Regions from separate parts of the Streptomyces sp. NPDC020996 genome, predicted to be linked through region 1. Evidence: riboswitches for the same ligand, from Rfam matches in the RefSeq annotation. Region 1 holds a riboswitch; each other region holds the start of a gene.
The links. Region 1 has a riboswitch for thiamine pyrophosphate ahead of AB0G63_RS15275 (thiamine ABC transporter substrate-binding protein). Riboswitches for the same ligand answer to the same signal wherever they lie in the genome.

Region 1 (3,267 bases):
CGCGCGGTACGCGCACGATCCGGCCGAGTGGACCGACATCCCCGCGGGGTCGCGGGACAGGCTGCGGGAGGCGCTGCTTCCCGAGCTGATGACCGTGGTCCGGCATCTGTCGACCGACCAGGGCACCACCCGGAAGACGCTGTGGCGGCTGTTCGACGGCACGCTCGTGGAGTCGGTGCTGATGCGCTACCCGGACCGGGTGACCATGTGCATCAGCTCGCAGGCGGGGTGCGGGATGAACTGCCCGTTCTGCGCGACCGGGCAGGCGGGGCTGGACCGGAACCTGTCGACCGCCGAGATCGTGCACCAGATCGTCGACGGGATGCGGGCGCTCAGGGACGGGGAGGTCCCCGGCGGGCCGGCGCGGCTGTCCAACATCGTCTTCATGGGCATGGGCGAGCCCCTCGCCAACTACAAGCGGGTCGTCCAGGCGATCCGGGCGCTCACCGACCCCGCCCCGGACGGGCTAGGACTGTCGCAGCGCGGGATCACCGTCTCCACGGTCGGTCTGGTGCCCGCCATCCACCGGTTCGCCGACGAGGGCTTCAAGTGCCGCCTCGCGATCTCGCTGCACGCCCCCGACGACGAACTGCGCGACACCCTCGTCCCCGTCAACACGCGGTGGAAGGTGCGCGAGGTGCTCGACGCCGGGTTCGAGTACGCGGAGAAGTCGGGGCGCCGGCTGTCCATCGAGTACGCGCTGATCCGCGACATCAACGACCAGGCCTGGCGCGGCGACCGGCTCGGGCGGCTGCTCAAGGGCAGGCCGGTGCACGTCAACCTGATCCCGCTCAACCCGACGCCGGGCTCGAAGTGGACCGCCTCCCGGCCCGCGGACGAGAAGGCGTTCGTCGAGGCCATCGCGGCGCACGGGGTGCCGGTGACCATCCGGGACACCCGCGGGCAGGAGATCGACGGGGCGTGCGGTCAGCTGGCCGCCACCGAACGGTAGTCTGACCCCCGTAAGGACTCGTAAGAACATCTTCATATTCCGACAGGGGAGCGCCACAGCGCTGAGAGTGCGGCAACCGGGCCGCAGACCCTCTGAACCTCGCCCAGGTCATTCTGGGTAGGAAGTTCGGTCACCACTCAAGCTGTTGCGCCCTGCCCGGGCACCCCTCACGGGTCCCGGGCAGGGCCGCGTCTCTTCCTGGTCAACCCCAGGAGGAATCCAGTGCACCACAAGACCCTCGTGGCCGTCGCCGCCGGGCTCGGTCTCGTCGCGTTGTCGGCGTGCGGATCGTCCGGCGGCTCCGGCGCGACGGACTCCAGGACCGTCACCCTCGTCAGCCATGACTCGTGGGCCGTCTCCAAGAGCGTGCTCAAGGACTTCGAGAAGTCCTCCGGCTACAAGGTCAAGGTCCTCAAGGACGGCGACGCCGGCCAGGCCGTCAACAAGGCCATCCTGACCAAGGACAACCCGCAGGGCGACGTCTTCTTCGGCGTGGACAACACCCTGCTCTCCCGGGCCCTCGACAACGGGCTGTTCCAGCCGTACCGGGCCAAGGGCTCCGACCAGGTCCTGCCCGAGCACCGGGTCGACCAGGACAAGCACCGGGTCACGCCGGTCGACTACGGCGACATCTGCGTCAACTACGACAAGGCGTACTTCAGCAAGCACAAGCTGGCCCCGCCGGCGTCGTTCGGCGACCTGGTCAAGCCCGCGTACAAGAACCTCCTGGTCACCGAGAACGCCGCCACCTCCTCGCCCGGCCTCGGCTTCCTGCTCGGCACCGCCGCGAAGTACGGCGACGGGGGTACCTCCCGCTCGAGCGCAGCCGAGAGTGGGGGAGGCTGGCAGGGCTACTGGAAGAAGCTCAAGGCCAACGGCGTGAAGGTCGTCGACGGCTGGGAGCAGGCCTACAACGAGGAGTTCTCCGGTTCCGCCGGCGGCCGGAAGGCGGGCGGCGACCGTCCGCTCGTCGTGTCGTACGCCTCCTCGCCGCCCGCCGAGGTCGTCTTCGCCGACCCGAAGCCGACGACCGCGCCGACCGGGGTGTCGTACGGGACCTGCTTCCGGCAGACCGAGTACGCGGGGCTGCTGAGCAACGCGCGGAACGCCGCGGGCGGCAAGGCCCTCATCGACTTCCTGCTCACCGAGAAGTTCCAGCAGGACATGCCGCTGAACATGTTCGTCTACCCGGTGCGCGAGGGCGCGCAGGTGCCGCCGGAGTTCGCCGAGTACGGCAAGCCGGCCGCGGACCCGCAGACCCTGGCCCCCGGCAAGATCGCCGCCGACCGTGACCAGTGGGTCAAGTCGTGGACGTCGCTCGTACTGAAGTAGCGGTCCGCTCCGAGGCAGCGGTCCGCCGCACCCGTGCGGGGAACGCGGCGCGGCTCGCGCTGATGGCCGGGCCGGCCGCGTTCTTCGCGCTGTTCTTCGCCTACCCCGTCGCCGCGATCGTCGCCCGCGGGCTGAAGACGGACGGGGTGTGGCACCTCGGCCGGATCGCGGACGTGCTCGGGCAGGACGGCATCCGGCACGTGCTGTGGTTCACCACCTGGCAGGCGTGCGCCTCCACCGCGCTGACGCTGGCGGTCGCGCTCCCCGGCGCCTACGTCTTCGCCCGGCTCGACTTCCCCGGCAAGCAGGTGCTGCGGGCCGTGGTGACGGTGCCGTTCGTGCTGCCGACGGTCGTCGTCGGCACGGCGTTCCTCGCGCTCGTCGGACGCGGCGGACTGCTCGACGCTTGGTGGGGCGTGCGGCTGGACACCACCGTGTGGGCCATCCTGCTCGCGCACGTCTTCTTCAACTACGCGGTCGTCGTCCGCACGGTGGGCGGGCTGTGGGCCCAGCTCGACCCCCGGCAGGAGGAGGCGGCGCGGGTGCTCGGCGCCTCCCCGTTCGCGGCCTGGCGGCGGGTCACCCTGCCGGCGCTGGCGCCCGCGGTGGCCGCCGCCGCGCTGATGGTGTTCCTGTTCACCTTCACCTCCTTCGGCGTGGTGCAGATCCTGGGCGGCCCGGCCTTCTCCACCCTCGAAGTGGAGATCTACCGGCAGACGTCCGAGATCTTCGACCTGCCGACGGCCGCCGTCCTCACCATCGTCCAGTTCGCGACGGTGGGCGCGATCCTCGCCGTGCACGCCTGGACCGTACGGCGGCGGGAGACCGCGCTGCGGCTGGTGGACGCCGCCGTGACCGCGCGGCGGCCGCGCGGCGCCGGGCAGTGGGCGCTGCTGGCCGGGGTCCTCACCACGATCGCGGTCCTGCTCGTGCTGCCGCCGGCCGTCCTGGTGCAGCGGTCCCTCACCGCGCCCGGCTTCGGC
Region 2 (3,267 bases), on a different contig from region 1:
GCGCGCGAGGCGGGCGGTGAGGACGGCCTCCCGGGCGGTGAAGCAGCCCGCCGTGTTCGGCAGCACCCGGATGCCCAGCCGGGTGAGCACGGACAGCACCGAGCCGTGCACCGAGGGGTCCACGCGCCGCATGGCGACCGTCGTCAGCTCCGTGCCGGACGCCACCAGGGCGCTCTCCAGCACCTCCAGGCTGGGGGCGCCGCCGGTGCCCATGATCAGGCGGGACGTGAAGGACGTGCCGCCGAGGACGAAGGGGTCGTCGGCCATGGGTCAGCCTCCTTGGACGGCGGTGAGGACCTCGACGCGGTCCCCCTCGGCGAGGGGGGTCGAGGGCCACTGCGCGCGCGGGACGACGGTTTCGTTGAGGGCGGCGGCCACCCCGGAGGACGCCGGGGTGAGCGCCCTGACCACGGTGTCGAGAGCGGTTCCGGGAGCGATCTCGCGGGGCTCGCCGTTGACGGAGATGTTCATGCCGGCTGCTCCGTGCGGGCGAACCGCCGCGGGGTGAAGGGGCGTGCCTCCTCGGGGAGTTCGCCGGTGGTCAGGACGTGCGCCATGGCGTCGCCGGTGACCGGTGCGAGCAGCACGCCGTTGCGGTGGTGCCCGGTGGCCAGCAGCAGCCCGGGCAGCCCGCTCGGGCCGAGCAGCGGCGCGTTGTCGGGGGAGCCGGGGCGCAGCCCGGCCCGGGTCTCGGTCAGCGGCAGCTCGGTGATGCCGGGGACCAGCTCGTGGGCGTCGCGCAGCAGCTCGTACACCCCGCCCGCGGTGACCGTGGTGTCCCAGCCCAGTTCCTCGCTGGTCGCGCCGACCACCAGCTCGCCGTTCTCGCGCGGCACCAGGTAGACGTGGCTGCCGCGCACCATGGCCCGGACGGTACGGCTGAGGAAGGGCGCGTACCGCTGCGGCACGCTCAGCCGCAGCACCTGCCCCTTGACCGGCCGCACCGGCGGCAGCACGTCGTCCGGGACGCCCGCGAGCCGTCCGCTGAGGCTGCCGGCGGCCAGCACCACCCGGTCCGCGGCCAGCGCGGTGCCGTCCGCCGCGGTGACGCCGACGGCCCGGTCCCCGGCGCGGTCGAGCCGTTCGGCCCACACCCGGTGGAAGACCACGCCGGCCAGCTCGCAGGCGGCCACCAGCGCGCGGGTCAGCCGCCGCGGGTCGATCTGGTGGTCGCCGTCGACCCGGAGGCCGCCGCGCACGCCCGGCGCGAGCATCGGCTCCAGACGCCGGCACTCGCGCCCCGACAGCCATTCCGACCCCAGGCCGGACTGCTGCTGCAGGGCGTGCAGTTCGCGCAGGTGGGCGCGGTCGTCGGCGTCCAGCGCGACGGCGAGCGTGCCGCACCGGCGGTAGCCGAGGTCGTGGCCCGTGAGGTCGGCGAGCTCGGCCGCGAAGTCCGGGTAGCGGCGGGCCGAGGCGAGGTTGAGGCCGAGCAGGGTCTGCTCGCCGTGGTGCAGTTCGGTGACCGCGGCCAGCATGCCGGCCGCCACCTGGGCGGCCCCGCCGCCCGGTTCCGGGTCCACCACGGCGGTGGCGAAGCCGCGCTGCGCGGCGCGCCAGGCCGTGACCAGGCCGATGATCCCGCCCCCGACGACGAGGACGTCTGACGTACGTGACGGCATGGGCGTCCAGCCCCTCCCTTCGCCGGCATGACCCGGATCAGGTTCGTACGGTCGGAGGCCGCCAGCCTCCCTCTCAGCCCGGTGCGTCCGGGCTCCCGCGAGTGCTTGTACGGTGGCCACCCTAGCCCGCGCCCCGTCGCCGTCGTAAGGGAGCCTTCCCCATGCCGCGCTCGCTGGACGGCCTCGTCCTCGCCCCGGTCGCCGACCAGGCCCCCGGCCAGGTGGGCACCCGGACCCGCTTCACCTACCACGAGGCCGACGGCGCGATCTGGGCCGAGTACGCGGGCGGCGACGTCGTACGCGGCCGTCTGGTGGGTACCCGGGAAGGTGACCGGCTCGACTTCCGCTACGTGCAGCTGAGGAACGACGGCACGACGTCCTCCGGGCACTGCGTGTCGACGGTCGTGGAGCTGCCGGACGGCCGGGTGCGCCTGGAGGAGACGTGGGAGTGGGAGTCCCGGCCGGGCGGCGGCACCAGTGTTGTGGAGCAGGTCACTGACGGGATCCGCGACTGACGTGACGTCAGGTGTCTATGGTGATCAGGTGAGCGAGCAGACGCAGGAACGGCAGACGCCCCCGCAGCGGCGAGTCGTCGTGGCCGGTGCGGGCATGGCCGGTGTGCAGACCGCGGTCGCCCTACGCGAGCAGGGCTTCGCCGGGCCGGTGACCCTCATCGGCGCCGAGCCCCACCAGCCTTACGACCGGCCGCCGTTGTCCAAGGCAGTCCTGCTCGGCAAGGCCGAGGGGTCCGCCTTCGACGTCGACTTCGAGGCGCTCGGGATCGAACTGCGGCTCGGGCGCGAGGTGCTGGGCGTCCGGGTCGGCGACCACGAACTGGACACTGCCGAGGGGCCGGTGCCGTACGACGTGCTGGTCCTCGCGACCGGTGCCGAGCCGGTGCTGCTGCCGCAGGCCGAGGGCGTGCCCGGCGTCCATCTGCTGCGCACCCTGGACGACGCCGAGCGGCTGCGGCCGGTGCTCGCCCGGCAGCACGACGTGGTGGTCGTCGGCGCGGGCTGGATCGGCGCGGAGTTCGCCACGGCGGCGCGCGAGGCGGGCTGCGCGGTGACCGTCGTGGAGGCCGCCGACCGGCCGCTCGCGGGCGCGCTGCCCGCCGAGGTGGCCGCCCCGATGGCGTCCTGGTACGCCGACGCGGGCGCCGTGCTGCGCACCCACGCGCGCGTGGCGCGTGTCGAGCCGGGCGAGGTCGTCCTCGAGGACGGCACCCGGCTGCCCGCGGGCGCCGTCGTGGTCGGCATCGGCGCGCGCCCCGCCACCCGCTGGCTGGCCGGCTCCGGCATCGTGCTCGGCGCGCACGGCGAGGTCGTCGCCGACGACGGTCTGCGCACCTCGGCGCCGGACGTCTACGCGGTCGGCGACTGCGCTTCCTTCCCCTCCCGCAGGTACGGGGAGCGCCTGCTGGTGCACCACTGGGACAACGCCCTGCAGGGCCCGCGCACCGTGGCCGCGAACATCATCGGGGAGGAGCCCGCCGTCTACGACCCGGTGCCGTACTTCTGGTCCGAGCAGTTCGGCCGGTTCGTGCAGTACGCCGGCCACCACGCGGGCGCCGACACGACCCTGTGGCGCGGCGACCCGTCCGGCCCGAGCTGGTCCGTCTGCTGGCTGCGCGACGGCCGCCTGG
Region 3 (3,267 bases), on a different contig from region 1:
CCGGGGCCCCCTCTCGGCCCGGGGCGCCCCGGGCCGCCCGCGGGGGGGTGGGGGCGCCCCGCCCTCCCACCGGCGCCCCCCACGACCACAACGACCACAACGACCGGTCACGCAGCGGTTGCGTGCGCCCGCGGGTCAGTCGGCGATCGGCAGGTACACCCGGTTCCCGTTCGCCGCGAACTCCTTCGACTTCTGCAGCATCCCCTCAGCGACCTCCTCGGGCGACGCCCCCTCGGCCACGTCACCGCCGAACCGCTCCGCGATGCTCTGGCTGATCTTCATCGAGCAGAACTTCGGCCCGCACATCGAGCAGAAGTGGGCGGTCTTGGCGGGCTCCGCAGGCAGGGTCTCGTCGTGGAACTCCCTTGCCGTGTCCGGATCGAGGGCGAGGTTGAACTGGTCCTCCCACCGGAACTCGAAGCGGGCGTCGGACAGCGCGTCGTCCCACTCCTGCGCACCCGGGTGCCCCTTGGCGAGGTCGGCCGCGTGGGCGGCGATCTTGTAGGTGATGACGCCCGTCTTGACGTCGTCACGGTTGGGCAGGCCCAGGTGTTCCTTGGGGGTGACGTAGCAGAGCATGGCCGTGCCCCACCAGGCGATCATCGCGGCGCCGATGCCGGAGGTGATGTGGTCGTAGGCCGGCGCGATGTCCGTGGTCAGCGGGCCGAGCGTGTAGAAGGGGGCTTCGTCGCAGATCTCCTGCTGGAGGTCGATGTTCTCCTTGATCTTGTGCATCGGGACGTGTCCCGGGCCCTCGATCATGGTCTGGACGTGGAAGCGCTTCGCGATCCGGTTGAGTTCCCCGAGCGTGCGCAACTCCGCGAACTGCGCCTCGTCGTTGGCGTCCGCGATCGAGCCCGGCCGGAGGCCGTCACCCAGCGAGTACGTGACGTCATAGGCGGCGAGGATCTCGCAGAGTTCCTCGAAGTTCTCGTACAGGAAGCTCTCCTTGTGGTGCGCGAGGCACCACGCGGCCATGATCGAGCCGCCGCGCGAGACGATGCCGGTCTTGCGGTTCGCCGTCAGCGGCACGTACGGCAGGCGCACACCCGCGTGGACCGTCATGTAGTCGACGCCCTGCTCGGCCTGCTCGATGACGGTGTCCTTGTAGATCTCCCAGGTCAGTTCCTCGGCCTTGCCGTCGACCTTCTCCAGGGCCTGGTACAGCGGCACCGTGCCGATGGGGACGGGGGAGTTGCGCAGCACCCACTCGCGGGTGGTGTGGATGTTGCGGCCGGTGGAGAGGTCCATGACCGTGTCGGCGCCCCAGCGGGTCGCCCAGGTCATCTTCTCGACCTCCTCCTCGATGGAGGAGGTGACCGCGGAATTGCCGATGTTGGCGTTGACCTTCACCAGGAACCGCTTGCCGATGATCATCGGCTCGATCTCCGGGTGGTTGACGTTCGCGGGCAGCACCGCGCGCCCCGCGGCGATCTCCTCACGGACCACCTCGGCGGAGACGTTCTCCCGGATCGCCACGTACTCCATCTCCGGCGTGATCTCGCCCCGGCGCGCGTACGCGAGCTGGGTGACCGCCTTGCCGTCCCGGCCGCGGCGCGGCTGGCGCGGCCGCCCCGGGAAGACGGCGTCGAGATTGCGCAGTCCGCCGCGCGGCGAGGTGTGCTTGATCCCGTCGTCCTCGGGGCGTACGGGGCGGCCCGTGTACTCCTCCGTGTCGCCACGGGCGACGATCCAGCTCTCCCGCAGCGGCGGCAGGCCCCTGCGGACGTCGGTGTCGACGAGCGGATCGGTGTACGGGCCCGATGTGTCGTACAGCGTGACCGACTGCCCGTTGGTGAGATGCACCTGACGGACCGGCACCCGCAGATCGGGGCGCGAGCCCTCGACGTACGCCTTGTGCCAGCCGATGGATGTCCCGGCCTCCCCGTCGATCTGGTCGGAGGCAGGCGTGCGTGCGTCCTTGCTGGTCATGAGACCTACTCCCTACGCCGGCATTACCCGGTAACAGGTTCGGCGGTCGACGCAGCGGTTTCCGTCGGTCGACGTTCCGTGTGCAACATCACTCGACTCCGGTGACGTTCCACGTGAAACATCGCTGGGACGGAGGTCAGCGCCCTCTCAGCCCGGTGCTCCGAGCTCCCGCGTGTACAAAAGGTGACTCCACGCTAGCGTCAACTCGGGCGCGGTGAACAGAGGCCTCCTGCCGTCCTTGCGATGATCGGGCGGTGACCACGACACCGCAGTACCCGTTTCCGCCCCCCGATCCGCCACCTGGTCCGCCACCCGGTCCGTCACCCGATCCGCCGCATCGACACGACGGCGGTCATGGCCGTGGAGACGGCCCCGATCAGGGCCACGGCCAAGATCACGGTCATGGGCATGGGCATGGGCATGGGCACGATCAGGGGCAGAGGCAGGGGCAGGGGTACGGCCACGGGTCAGGGGTCGGAGGCGGACACGGTCACTCGCACAGCCACGGCCCCGCCGCGCCCGTCTCCCGGCACCTGCGCAAGGTCATCACCGCGATCCTGATCCCCTTCGCCGCGGCCGTGCTGGTCGGGCTCGCGGTGCTGTGGCCCGGCGGCGCACCGTCGCACGAACGCACCGGCGTCGGCTTCGACCGGCAGACCCAGCAGGCGACGGTCGTCAAGCTGGTGAGCGTGAGCTGCAAGTCGGTGAACGCCTCGGGCAGCACGCCGACCGGCGACACGTCGACCGCCGAGGGCTCCTCGGCTCAGCAGCAGGCGAACGGCACCTGCCACAAGGCCACCATCCGCGTCGACACCGGCAAGGACACGGGCCGGACGTTCACCGAGATCGTGCAGCCTGACCAGTCGCGGCAACTGCAGCAGGGGCAGAAGGTCGTGGTCGCCTACGAGCCCTCGGCGCCCAGGGAACTGCAGTACGCGGTCACCGACGTCGACCGCGGGTTCCCCATGGCCCTGCTCGCCGGCGTCTTCGCGCTGGCCGTCGTGGTGGTGGGCCGGATGCGGGGCGTCATGGCGCTGATCGCGCTGGCCGTGAGCTTCCTGGTGCTGACCCTCTTCATCCTTCCGGCGATCCTGGAGGGCTCGAATCCGCTGGTCGTGGCGGTGGTCGGGTCCAGCGCCATCATGCTGATCGCCCTGTACATGTGCCACGGCCTGTCGGCCCGTACGTCCGTGGCGGTCCTGGGCACACTGCTCTCGCTGCTGCTGATCGGCGTCCTGGGTTCGGTGTTCATCGGGTGGGCCGCGCTCACCGGCAACACGGACGACAACACCGGTCTGATCCACGGCCTGTATCCGTCGATCGACATGAGCGGTC

Region 2: linked by a shared signal. The riboswitch ahead of thiO (glycine oxidase ThiO) and the one ahead of AB0G63_RS15275 (thiamine ABC transporter substrate-binding protein) in region 1 are both predicted to bind thiamine pyrophosphate.
Region 3: linked by a shared signal. The riboswitch ahead of thiC (phosphomethylpyrimidine synthase ThiC) and the one ahead of AB0G63_RS15275 (thiamine ABC transporter substrate-binding protein) in region 1 are both predicted to bind thiamine pyrophosphate.

The regions. Positions count from the first base shown of each region.
Region 1 is NZ_JBFADM010000017.1:111,758-115,024, forward strand. It holds gene rlmN (23S rRNA (adenine(2503)-C(2))-methyltransferase RlmN) at 1-952, shown strand, start outside; TPP riboswitch at 987-1,094, shown strand; gene AB0G63_RS15275 (thiamine ABC transporter substrate-binding protein) at 1,175-2,284, shown strand; gene AB0G63_RS15280 (iron ABC transporter permease) at 2,347-3,267, shown strand, end outside.
Region 2 is NZ_JBFADM010000005.1:199,416-202,682, reverse strand. It holds gene AB0G63_RS06160 (thiazole synthase) at 1-267, opposite strand, end outside; gene thiS (sulfur carrier protein ThiS) at 271-471, opposite strand; gene thiO (glycine oxidase ThiO) at 468-1,622, opposite strand; TPP riboswitch at 1,620-1,731, opposite strand; gene AB0G63_RS06145 (hypothetical protein) at 1,784-2,137, shown strand; gene AB0G63_RS06140 (FAD-dependent oxidoreductase) at 2,166-3,267, shown strand, end outside.
Region 3 is NZ_JBFADM010000038.1:1-3,267, forward strand. It holds gene thiC (phosphomethylpyrimidine synthase ThiC) at 136-1,932, opposite strand; TPP riboswitch at 1,925-2,114, opposite strand; gene AB0G63_RS24255 (YibE/F family protein) at 2,187-3,267, shown strand, end outside.